Regions from separate parts of the Pullulanibacillus sp. KACC 23026 genome, predicted to be linked through region 1. Evidence: riboswitches for the same ligand, from Rfam matches in the RefSeq annotation. Region 1 holds a riboswitch; the other holds the start of a gene.
The links. Region 1 has a riboswitch for FMN ahead of ribD (bifunctional diaminohydroxyphosphoribosylaminopyrimidine deaminase/5-amino-6-(5-phosphoribosylamino)uracil reductase RibD). Riboswitches for the same ligand answer to the same signal wherever they lie in the genome.

Region 1 (4,954 bases):
CATCTGTATTGGCCATAACCATTGGCGTTAAGCCTAGTTGAACGGCTCGTTCCTCACTAATTGGCGTACACACTAATCCTTTTCCATTTGTAATCATGAAATTAATGACGTCAGGCGTAACCTTTTCTGATAAGGCTATAAAATCACCTTCGTTCTCGCGATTCTCATCATCACAAACGATAATCATTTTTCCTTCTTTAAGATCTCGAAGGGCTTCTTCTATTGTGTGAAACATAGTGTCACTCCTTCAGGTTCATCACATATATCCATGATCAGTTAAGAAAGCAGGAGTTATGGATGACGTATTTGTTGGTTGCTGAGCTTTTCCCATTTCCGAAAACTTATATAGATATTTAGCCAGCATATCTGTCTCGACATTCACGAATTGTCCAGGTTCTTTCTCACCTATAATACTTTCTTGCAACGTATGAGGAATCAGAGAGATCGTAAAAGTAGCGTCTGTTAAGCCAAATAAAGTCAAGCTTGTCCCATCAACGGTTACCGACCCTTTTAGTACCATGTAAGAAAGAAGAGAGGGTTCCACTTCTATTTCATAATAAATAGCATTGTTTGAAGCGACTTTCTTTTTTATTTGACCAACACCGTCCACGTGTCCTGCTACAAAATGCCCGCCAAACCGCCCATTAGCCCCCATTGCTCTCTCAAGATTCACCTTGGATCCTCGAGATAAAGTGCGAATAGTTGTGGCCTTTACGGTTTCAGGCATAACGTCAACGGTAAACTCGTTTGAGCGGAAAGACGTTACAGTTAAGCAAACCCCATTGACTGCCATACTGTCACCAAGCTTCACATCCTGTAACACTTTTTTTGCCCCAATTGTCAGGGTATAGACTTGACTGCCCGTCTGAATGCTCTCAATCTGTCCAATCTCTTCGATAATTCCGGTAAACATTAGAGGTTCTCCTTTTTTGGTATCGCCACTATCTTGATATCAGGCCCGATTCGTTCAAATGACTTAAACTCTAATTCCATGACATCAGCCATTTTTAGAAACCCCGCCCCTCCTATTGGCGATGGTGATTCGCTGCCACCACCAATGACCTTTGGTGCAAGATACAAAATTAATTGATCGACAAGTCCTTCTCTTATAAAACTCCCATTCACCTCTCCACCGCCTTCTACAAGTAATGAAGTGATGTGTTCCTCACCTAATAATTGGAGAAGGGGTGCTAAAGCAGGCCGTTCTTCACCTGTTTCAATAATTCGGACCCCTGTGGATCTAAAAAGCTCGACTCGTTTTTCATCTGGCCTTCCTGTAATGATCCATGTTTCAGCCAATTGGTCGGTCACAACCTTACTATCAATTGGCGTACGTAGATGAGTATCCAAAATGATTCTAAGAGGATGTTTCCCTCCTTCGGGAAGTCGGGTGGTTAAACTGGGATTGTCTTTTAAAATGGTTCCTATTCCAACTAAAATAGCGTCATGGTTGTGGCGGAGCCGATGAACATCCATCCGAGCCTCTTCACTCGTAATCCATTTACTTTCACCTGTTGAAGTCGCGATCTTACCGTCCATACTCGTTGCGGCCTTTACAGTGACATATGGTTGTTTTGTTTTAATAAAATGAAAGAACTCTTCATTTAAGGCCTCAGCCCCTTCGCGTAAAAGCCCAACTTCCACCTTTATTCCCGCATTCTCAAGACGCTTGATCCCTTGGCCTGCGACAAGAGGATTGGGGTCAGTTGAGGCGATGACGACTCGTGCCACCCCCTTTTCAATCAGCAAATTAGAACAAGGGGGTGTTTTACCAAAATGGCTGCATGGCTCAAGTGTGACATATACAGTTGCGCCTTTTGCTTTTTCTTCAGCCATTCTTAGGGCATTTACCTCGGCGTGAGGTCCTCCCGCTTTTAAGTGAGCTCCCATGCCAATGATCTCACCGTCTTTGACTACAACCGCTCCCACCGTTGGATTTGGACTCGTCTGGCCCTTCAGCTTACGTGCCAACTCAATAGCAAAAGCCATATACTCTGCATCCCGCAACTCGATCACCCTCTGTCTAACTCGTATTTAAAAATCGAATATAAAAGAAAATCCCCCAAGATAGTCATCTTGAGGGAGAAATCAACCTTAAAAGAGCATGCGACATCCTTTGTCCATACTTTTTTAAACGATCCTTCTCCCATCCAGACTATAACTGTCGGCTCTGGAATCACACCAGATCCTGCCACAAGTGGCTCGCGGGCTAAAGCTTTCGCTCATTACCGCCGATTGGGATTTTCACCCGACCCCGAAGGACTACTTATAAAATTGTCAAGCTTATAGAACTTTTATTTAAAATAACCTTTTTATTTCATGAAGTCAAACTAATTGGCTTTTAAAATGATCAATAAAATGAATAAAAAACTACAAAAAACGGATTAAATAGGCGTTTGCTTAGTGGAAATGACAAAACTCCGGTGGAAATAAAAGGCTCGCTTGTACACCATTTTCCATGGGCACACGGCCATTTTCGTGCGCAAGAGGTGGTTGCACACCATTTTCTTCACGCGCACCGACTTTTTCGTGCGCAAGAGGAGCTTCTATCCCGCCAAATTTATTTTGGGCCCATCTATAGCACCCTAAATCCGAATAATTCCATTTTATTCCATAGTTTATATTTTTTTGTTGAATAAACAAGTATTGAAAAGCTCATAATTTGTCTTAAAAGAATGAATAAGAAGTGGAGGAAAAATTTTGGCGGCTAAAAACCCATTAAGTGCATCTGAGATCGGAACACTTTGGCTTACTTATCAAGAAAAAACCTTGATCATGCGGATATTAGAATACTTCCAACAAAAAGCACTTGAAAAAGGGCAAGATGCAGATCGACAAGCCATCAATATTATGGGAGGGTTATGGCAAGAACTTAATCATTATGTTGAAATTATTATAGAGATTCTTGTGAATGATGGAGTTGCCATACCTGTTGGCCTTACGAGTGAAGATGTGAATTTAAACGCCCCTGAATTATATCAAAACGGATTTGATCTTATGTTTACAAGAGTTTTAAAAGAGGTCAGTCTAGGAATGTATACAATTAATATGAATATGGCCTATCGTGAAGATGTCATGTCTGTGTATGAGGGTCTGACAACCGTCAGTCAAAAAATTTATAAATTGTGTACACACTATTTACTTAAGAAAGGTATTCTTACTTTGCCGCCAAAAGTGACTCCCCCTATAACAACTGAGTTTATAAACAATCTTTCTTATTTAAAGGGACTTAACCTCTTTGGTGAGCTTCGCCCATTAAATAACATTGAACTGGGCTATCTTCATCACGGGATTGAGGCAAATAATATCGGCTTGCAGCTTATCACGGGGTTTGCGCAGGTTGCCGAAGATAAAGAGGTCAGACAGTACTTCATTAAAGGAAAGAATCTTGCTCTAAAACAAATTAAGCTGTTTGAAGATCTGCTTTTAGAAAGTGATGTCCAATTCTCTGTGACATCTGGTGCGACTGTCACCAACTCAACTGTTGCACCATTTTCTCAAAAGCTGATGATGGTATGCATCTTCTTTTTAAATGGCTTTTCTCTTGTCGGTCAAAGTTTCGGCTCTTTCTTTAGCTTGAGAAATGATATCTCCATGAAAAATGCCTTAATCGCAAAAGAAATTTACGATTATAATGAAGAAGGTATTAAACTCTTAATCAAAAATAGATGGTTAGAGGAGCCCCCTCAAATGGAGAATCGCTCGAATAAATAACATGACCATTCGAGAGGAATAGGAAAGCCCACTTAGTATAGGAATTTAACAAATTACGTAGGACCTGCCATTGTACTTTTTAGAGCCCCTGTTCTACCTAATATGAGAGGAAAAAACTATGAACTGGATGAGCCTTTTAAAACAAACAAAAAAAAGACGATATAATTTCCTTGGAGTTTTATTTTTCCTATTGCTAACGCTCCTGCTCCTGTCACTGAACAAATCCTTAAGAAAAGGCGTCGATTATTACCGGGATAAATTCTCGTTAGAATTCTTTAATTCGTTGAACTCCTATGCTGTTAAATCCAATTCAATTATAAACAGTCTATTTAAAGCTAAGTGAAATAAGACGCACGATGCCATTTTCTGGATGATCAGCCCCAAAAAAAAAGACAACACTTTTGCGCTAAGGGTTGTCTTTTGGAAATCTCGACCGATCGCGCGCTTTTAATGAAGAAAGCCCTCGTTATTCTTATACTATCCTCCTTCGTTGCTTCAACAACATTTCTTCTGATCACTTTATATTAAAGCAGGGCAAATTGTATCTTTAACTACTCACTATGACTAATGATCCCAAGACCATTTCTTGAAACTCATTTAATCCTCTGCTGCCTGCCATCACAAGGCATACACACCCTCATTAGCAGACATGACTATTTTGGCCCTGTCTCCTTTTCCTCTGTAAATTCCTTCTCAGCAGAAACTAATTTTTGATGATGCTTTTCCTCAAGAGCTCTCGTGTGAAAAACTCAAAGTATCATTTCATCATGTAGAATATAGCATTCAGGAGATAATCAACGCATGATCTACTTTTAAGCGTTTTCTTAAAGTTACGTTTTTCCTCTAATCCATGTTATAATTCTTCACGTTGATAACGGCCCCGACTTCTATGAGAGTTAGAAGTCAAATATATACAAAAAATTTCAAAATAGAAGTGAGGTTATGTATGAACTTTCTTATGACAATTAAACAAGACTGGTTTGGCAATTTGCGCGGGGATATCCTCTCAGGGTTAGTAGTTGCTCTTGCCTTAATTCCTGAAGCAATTGCTTTTTCAATCATTGCGGGTGTTGACCCTATGGTTGGGTTGTATGCTTCTTTTTGTATTGCCGTGACGATCTCTATTACTGGTGGACGTAAAGCGATGATCTCTGCTGCAACAGGGTCGACTGCCTTAGTCATGGCACCTTTAGTCGCCAAGCATGGTGTCCAATATTTGCTGGCAATGGCGATCTTAACA
Region 2 (4,954 bases), 130 kb from region 1:
TATTGCGAGGGAGCCGTGCCATTATTTGGTTCCTATTCGCCCAGAGTGAATCGGAATGCTCATGAGACAATGAAACAGCCCTATCTTGGCAGCGGCATAAGTAAGTGAGCAGGACAACCTGTCTTAAGGGATGCGTCTTAAAAGCCGTGGCATACAGCAGCCTCTCTATGGACACCGAGAGTCCGGTTTCCTCCTTCACCTCTCGCTTTAGGGCTTTTTCAAGACTTTCACCGAAATCCAGCTTTCCGCCAGGACACTCCCATGTCCCTGCTCCGAACTCGTCGTCATCGGCCCGTTTAACAAGGAGTATCTCACCATTCGATACGATCACAGCCTTAACCGCTACAACCGTCTCTTCGTCCAATAAAGTACCCCCTTTTCCCCCAACCATCATTAGCTTCTATTTTTCATATCATGCTAAAGCGGGATTAATTAGATCCGTATCAACTGGCAAATAGCCCAAGTGTCTCGCCTTCTCATCATCAATTCTTAAATATCTTCCCAGGATTAAGGCGATTTAAAGGATCAAGGGCTTGCTTAATGAGTTTCATCGTTTGAATTGTTTCCTCATCATGCTCTTTGTAGAAATAGTCCTTCTTCCCCATGCCAATTCCATGCTCACCTGTGCACGTTCCTCCGACTGACAGGGCATAGGCAATAATTTCACCGTTAAGCTTCTTGTATTGAGCGACTTCTTCTTGTGAGTCTCGATCCACCGCGACCACAACGTGAAAGTTTCCATCCCCGACATGACCGAACAAGGCGGATACAATCGGGTAACGGTCAAGTATTTTTCGTGTTTCAATAATCGCTTTTGTCAATTCGGATATAGGAACACAGACATCTGTAGACGTCAATTGTTTACCAGGAGTTAAGCCTATAACGGACATCGCAGCTTCATGACGCGCATGCCACATTTCTTGGCGCTTCTTTTCATCCCTCTCAAAGGTAACGGATAAACAATTTTCATCCTGAAACAATTGCTTAATAAGCTCCACTTGCTCGTTTACAGCTTGTTCAGCACCATCCAATTCGATAAAAAGGGAAGGCACCTCTTCATAAGAGGTTTGACTAAAACGATTGACCGCTACGATGGTCTGTTCGTCAACAAGTTCGATCCGTTTAACCTCAACACCCGCTCTTAACAATAGTTCAGCTGCACGGCCGGCTGATGCCACATCTGAAAAAAGCGCCTTTCCTGCTTGAACGACTTCCGGGATACCATGGACTCGCAAACTAATTTCCGTAATAATTCCTAAGGTGCCTTCAGAACCGATAAAAAGGTCTTTGAGCGCATAGCCGCTCGACGACTTAAACGATAATCCGCCTGGAGTTATCACCTTTCCGCTTGCTAATACAACTTCGAGCCCCAAGACATGCTGATGCATGCCTCCATAACCCACTGTATTTGTACCGCTCGCATTAGTGGCCGTCATCCCGCCAATCGTGGCATCAGCGCCTGGGTCAACCGGAAAAAACAAGCCGTACTTCTTCAACGCTTTTCCTAACTGACGACGGGTCACTCCCGGTTCTACAATGACGATAAAGTCGTCTTCACGAATCTCCTTTATTTGATTCATCCGGCTCATGTCAAGCGTAATCCCGCCTTCAACTGGGATCGTATGACCTTCTAAACTGCTCCCAACCCCATAAGGCGTGATCGCGACATTATAGGTATTCGCAATTTTCACCACTTGTTGAACTTCTTCTACGTTTACAGGAAAAACAACCACTTCCGGCTCACTCGCGGGGTGATAAGTCAGATCTCTCCCATGATTATATCGCACCGTTTCATTGGTGCTCACCCGATCCTGATCTTTTATAAGTTGCTTCAATTCATCTAGTAAGCTCATGTCCGACACCTCAGATTTATTTGTCTAATAAGTCATTCTATATAAAACATTCTAAATGAAACCTCGAATATCCTGCTAAATCCCCTTGTTTTTCCGATAAATGTTTTTTCCTTGTTATTTTTTTTAATGGTTATTATAATATAGTTACAATTAAAGACGTTCCTTCAGGGCAGGGTGAAATTCCCGACCGGCGGTGTTGAGTCTTATAAGACTTTAAGTCCGCGAGCCGTTTTTTGGCAGGATTCGGTGCAATTCCGAAACCGACAGTACAGTCTGGATGGGAGAAGGATGATGACTCACGATTAGTCGGCTTATTTCTTATGAGCTAATTGTTGTCGTGTATGAAAGGCAAACTCCAAAAGCGCCCTGGAAACCATTTGTTTCCTAGGCGCTTTTTTAAATGATCGTGCATACTAGTCATATCTCCATCAGATACGCCCACAAAGAGAACGAAAACATTAATGAGGTGAAACTGATGAAAAACACGTCTTTAAGAAAAAACATTACGGTTGCTTTTTTGGCGGCGATCTCTTTTCTTATTATGTTAGTTCAATTTCCATTGCCCTTATTTCCATCGTTCTTACAATTTGATTTAAGTGATATTCCAGCCATCATCGGAGCGATTATTTTCGGGCCTCTTGCAGGCATTGCTATTGAAGCCATCAAGAATTTGCTTCATTGGTTAATCATTGGCTCCCCTACTGGTGTACCAGTTGGAGAAATCGCTAATTTCATTGCAGGTGCAATCTTCATTTATGTTACAACCTACTTTTACCGCCGTAAGAGAACCACGGGGCGCCTAGCACTCGGTATGGCAGTCGGTACCATAATCATGACTGTACTTATGAGTATTGCGAATTACTTCATTATCTTTCCGAGCTATGCCCTATTCCTTGGCTTTAGTGTTGACACAGCGGTAAAACTGGCCAGTGCAGCGAATCACTCCATCCATAACTTGCTCACTCTAATAGTGCTTGGCGTCTTACCTTACAACATTATCAAAGGTATTTTTGTAATTATCGTTGCTGTTCCGATTTATACACGCCTTCGCCCGCGTCTCGGCATAGCCAAACACTGATAGTAAAATAAAGTGGGGACAGACCTCTGCGAAAGAGTTCTGTCCCCACTTTGCGTTTCAATTAAGCCTTTAACTCTTCAATCTCCGTTTCAAGGAAGGCCATGAGCTCTTGAATCATATCTCCAGAGAAATCAAAACGGATTCCGGCCGCTTCATAAACTTCAGGCAATGATTTTGAGCAGCCCAATGCAAGTGCTTTTTTATAGTTTTCCAAGGCTTGTTCTGGATTTTCTTTGTATTGTTTATACATCTGCACGGCACCGAGTTGCGCAATGACATACTCCACGTAGTAGAAAGGCACCTCAAAGATATGAAGGACAAACATCCAACTGTTCTTCCGCCACTCTTCAACCCCTGACCAATCGACCACATTCGAGTTGTAAGTTTTGGACAGTTCCTCATATTTTGCGTTACGTTCTTCAGCAGAGTGATTCGGGTTTTCATATAACCAATGTTGGAAGAGATCGATGATAATCCCATTCGGCAAAAATTCAATGATGCCTTCTAACTGCTCTCGTTTGGCCCGCTTTAATTCATCCTCATCTTTATAAAAACGCTCCCATTTGTCTAAAGTTAAAAGCTCCATCGACATGCTGGCAAGCTCTGAAGATTCCATTGGCGTATCCTTATACTCATATAATGGGAGGGACTTTTTAAAATCATTATGAATGCAATGGCCCATTTCGTGAAGCAGCGTTGTCACCGCATCCTGTGTATTGGATGCATTGTTAAAAATAAAAGAAAGCTCAGTCACAGGGAGATTTGAACAAAAGCCGCCTGGTGATTTACCTTTGCGCGTTTCAAGGTCAAGCATCCCTTCACGATTCATGGTGTCAATTAACTCCGAGAAACGAGGATCCAATGTTCCAAGTATATCCGAAACACCGTCAATGAGTTCACTCACTTTTTGGAAAGGCTCAAGCGGTTTTTTCCCAGCAGGAACAGCTCCTGTATCCCATGGTCGATACGTCTCAACGCCTATTTCCGCTTGATGAGACCGCTGGATTTTCTCCTTCAATGGGACCACATATTTTCGAATAGCTTCTCCTAATTTCTTACAATCCTCAGGTGTGTAATCAAAGCGCTCATACTTTTTAAACATATAGTCCCGATAATTAGATAGACCAGCATTCTTAGCTTTTTCTTCACGGATCTTCATGAGCTGATCCATAATGGTCTGCAGCTCATCCTTTACACTTAAGAGGGCATTGTATTGCAGCGCGGTCGCTTTCTCCCTGACAGCACGATCGGCATCCTGCCTGTATTTGATGAGCTCACTTAAGGTTTTCTCCTCACCATGCCAATCAACCGTTAAATTCCCGGTAATTTCAAAATACTGAGTAGCCAAGCGGTCTTCTTCAACTTCAAGCGCGACATTTGCCTCTCTAAATAAAGAAATCGCATTCTCTTTCTTTTTAATAAACAAGGCATAAAAGGTTGGATCCAGCTCATCGCGGTAAGGAGATTGGGCAAATTTCTCATCAAAAAGCGCTTCATATTTCTTTAAAAGCGGCTGAATTTCCTCCTGATCATGCTCAAAGGCTTGTTTGGCCAACGGATCATGATTATGACATTGGAAATCAATATAGTGGCCAGATAAGGCTTCTTCGATCTCTTCAAAAATCCTTGATCGTTCTATAAGCCAAACTTCCAACTCTTCAACTGAATGAATTTCTGTCTCAAGTATCGTTCTCAAAGCCGATTCAACGCGCTCTGTTTGACTAAAATCAATCATTTCCTTGTAGAACTTTTTCACTCTAAATCCTCCATTCTATTGATTCTAATTATCACCAGACACCATTCCCTTATTTTGAGTAAACCGATTTCTCACACTCTTTGATTCTACATGGTGCATCAAGCATCGTTTTTTTGAAAAACTCGGCTTTCCATAAAGGATAACAGATTATGACATCAAGGCTGTTACAAACAGAGGGAACCGCCAAATTTTTAATGGTGAAAACCCTCGCTTTTCTTATACTATCATCCTTAATTGCTTAAGCGAAACTGTATTTCAGAAAGTAAA

Region 2: linked by a shared signal. The riboswitch ahead of PU629_RS17950 (ECF transporter S component) and the one ahead of ribD (bifunctional diaminohydroxyphosphoribosylaminopyrimidine deaminase/5-amino-6-(5-phosphoribosylamino)uracil reductase RibD) in region 1 are both predicted to bind FMN.

What each region holds. Positions count from the first base shown of each region.
Region 1 is NZ_CP119107.1:4,009,679-4,014,632, forward strand. Features, by position in the region: gene PU629_RS18555 (bifunctional 3,4-dihydroxy-2-butanone-4-phosphate synthase/GTP cyclohydrolase II) at 1-235, opposite strand, end outside; gene ribE (riboflavin synthase) at 257-913, opposite strand; gene ribD (bifunctional diaminohydroxyphosphoribosylaminopyrimidine deaminase/5-amino-6-(5-phosphoribosylamino)uracil reductase RibD) at 913-1,989, opposite strand; FMN riboswitch at 2,135-2,266, opposite strand; gene PU629_RS18570 (hypothetical protein) at 2,401-2,643, opposite strand; gene PU629_RS18575 (DUF3231 family protein) at 2,701-3,714, shown strand; gene PU629_RS18580 (SulP family inorganic anion transporter) at 4,661-4,954, shown strand, end outside.
Region 2 is NZ_CP119107.1:3,882,507-3,887,460, forward strand. Features, by position in the region: gene PU629_RS17940 (NUDIX hydrolase) at 1-364, opposite strand, end outside; gene PU629_RS17945 (FAD-binding oxidoreductase) at 483-1,853, opposite strand; FMN riboswitch at 2,010-2,146, shown strand; gene PU629_RS17950 (ECF transporter S component) at 2,329-2,931, shown strand; gene PU629_RS17955 (M3 family oligoendopeptidase) at 2,993-4,666, opposite strand.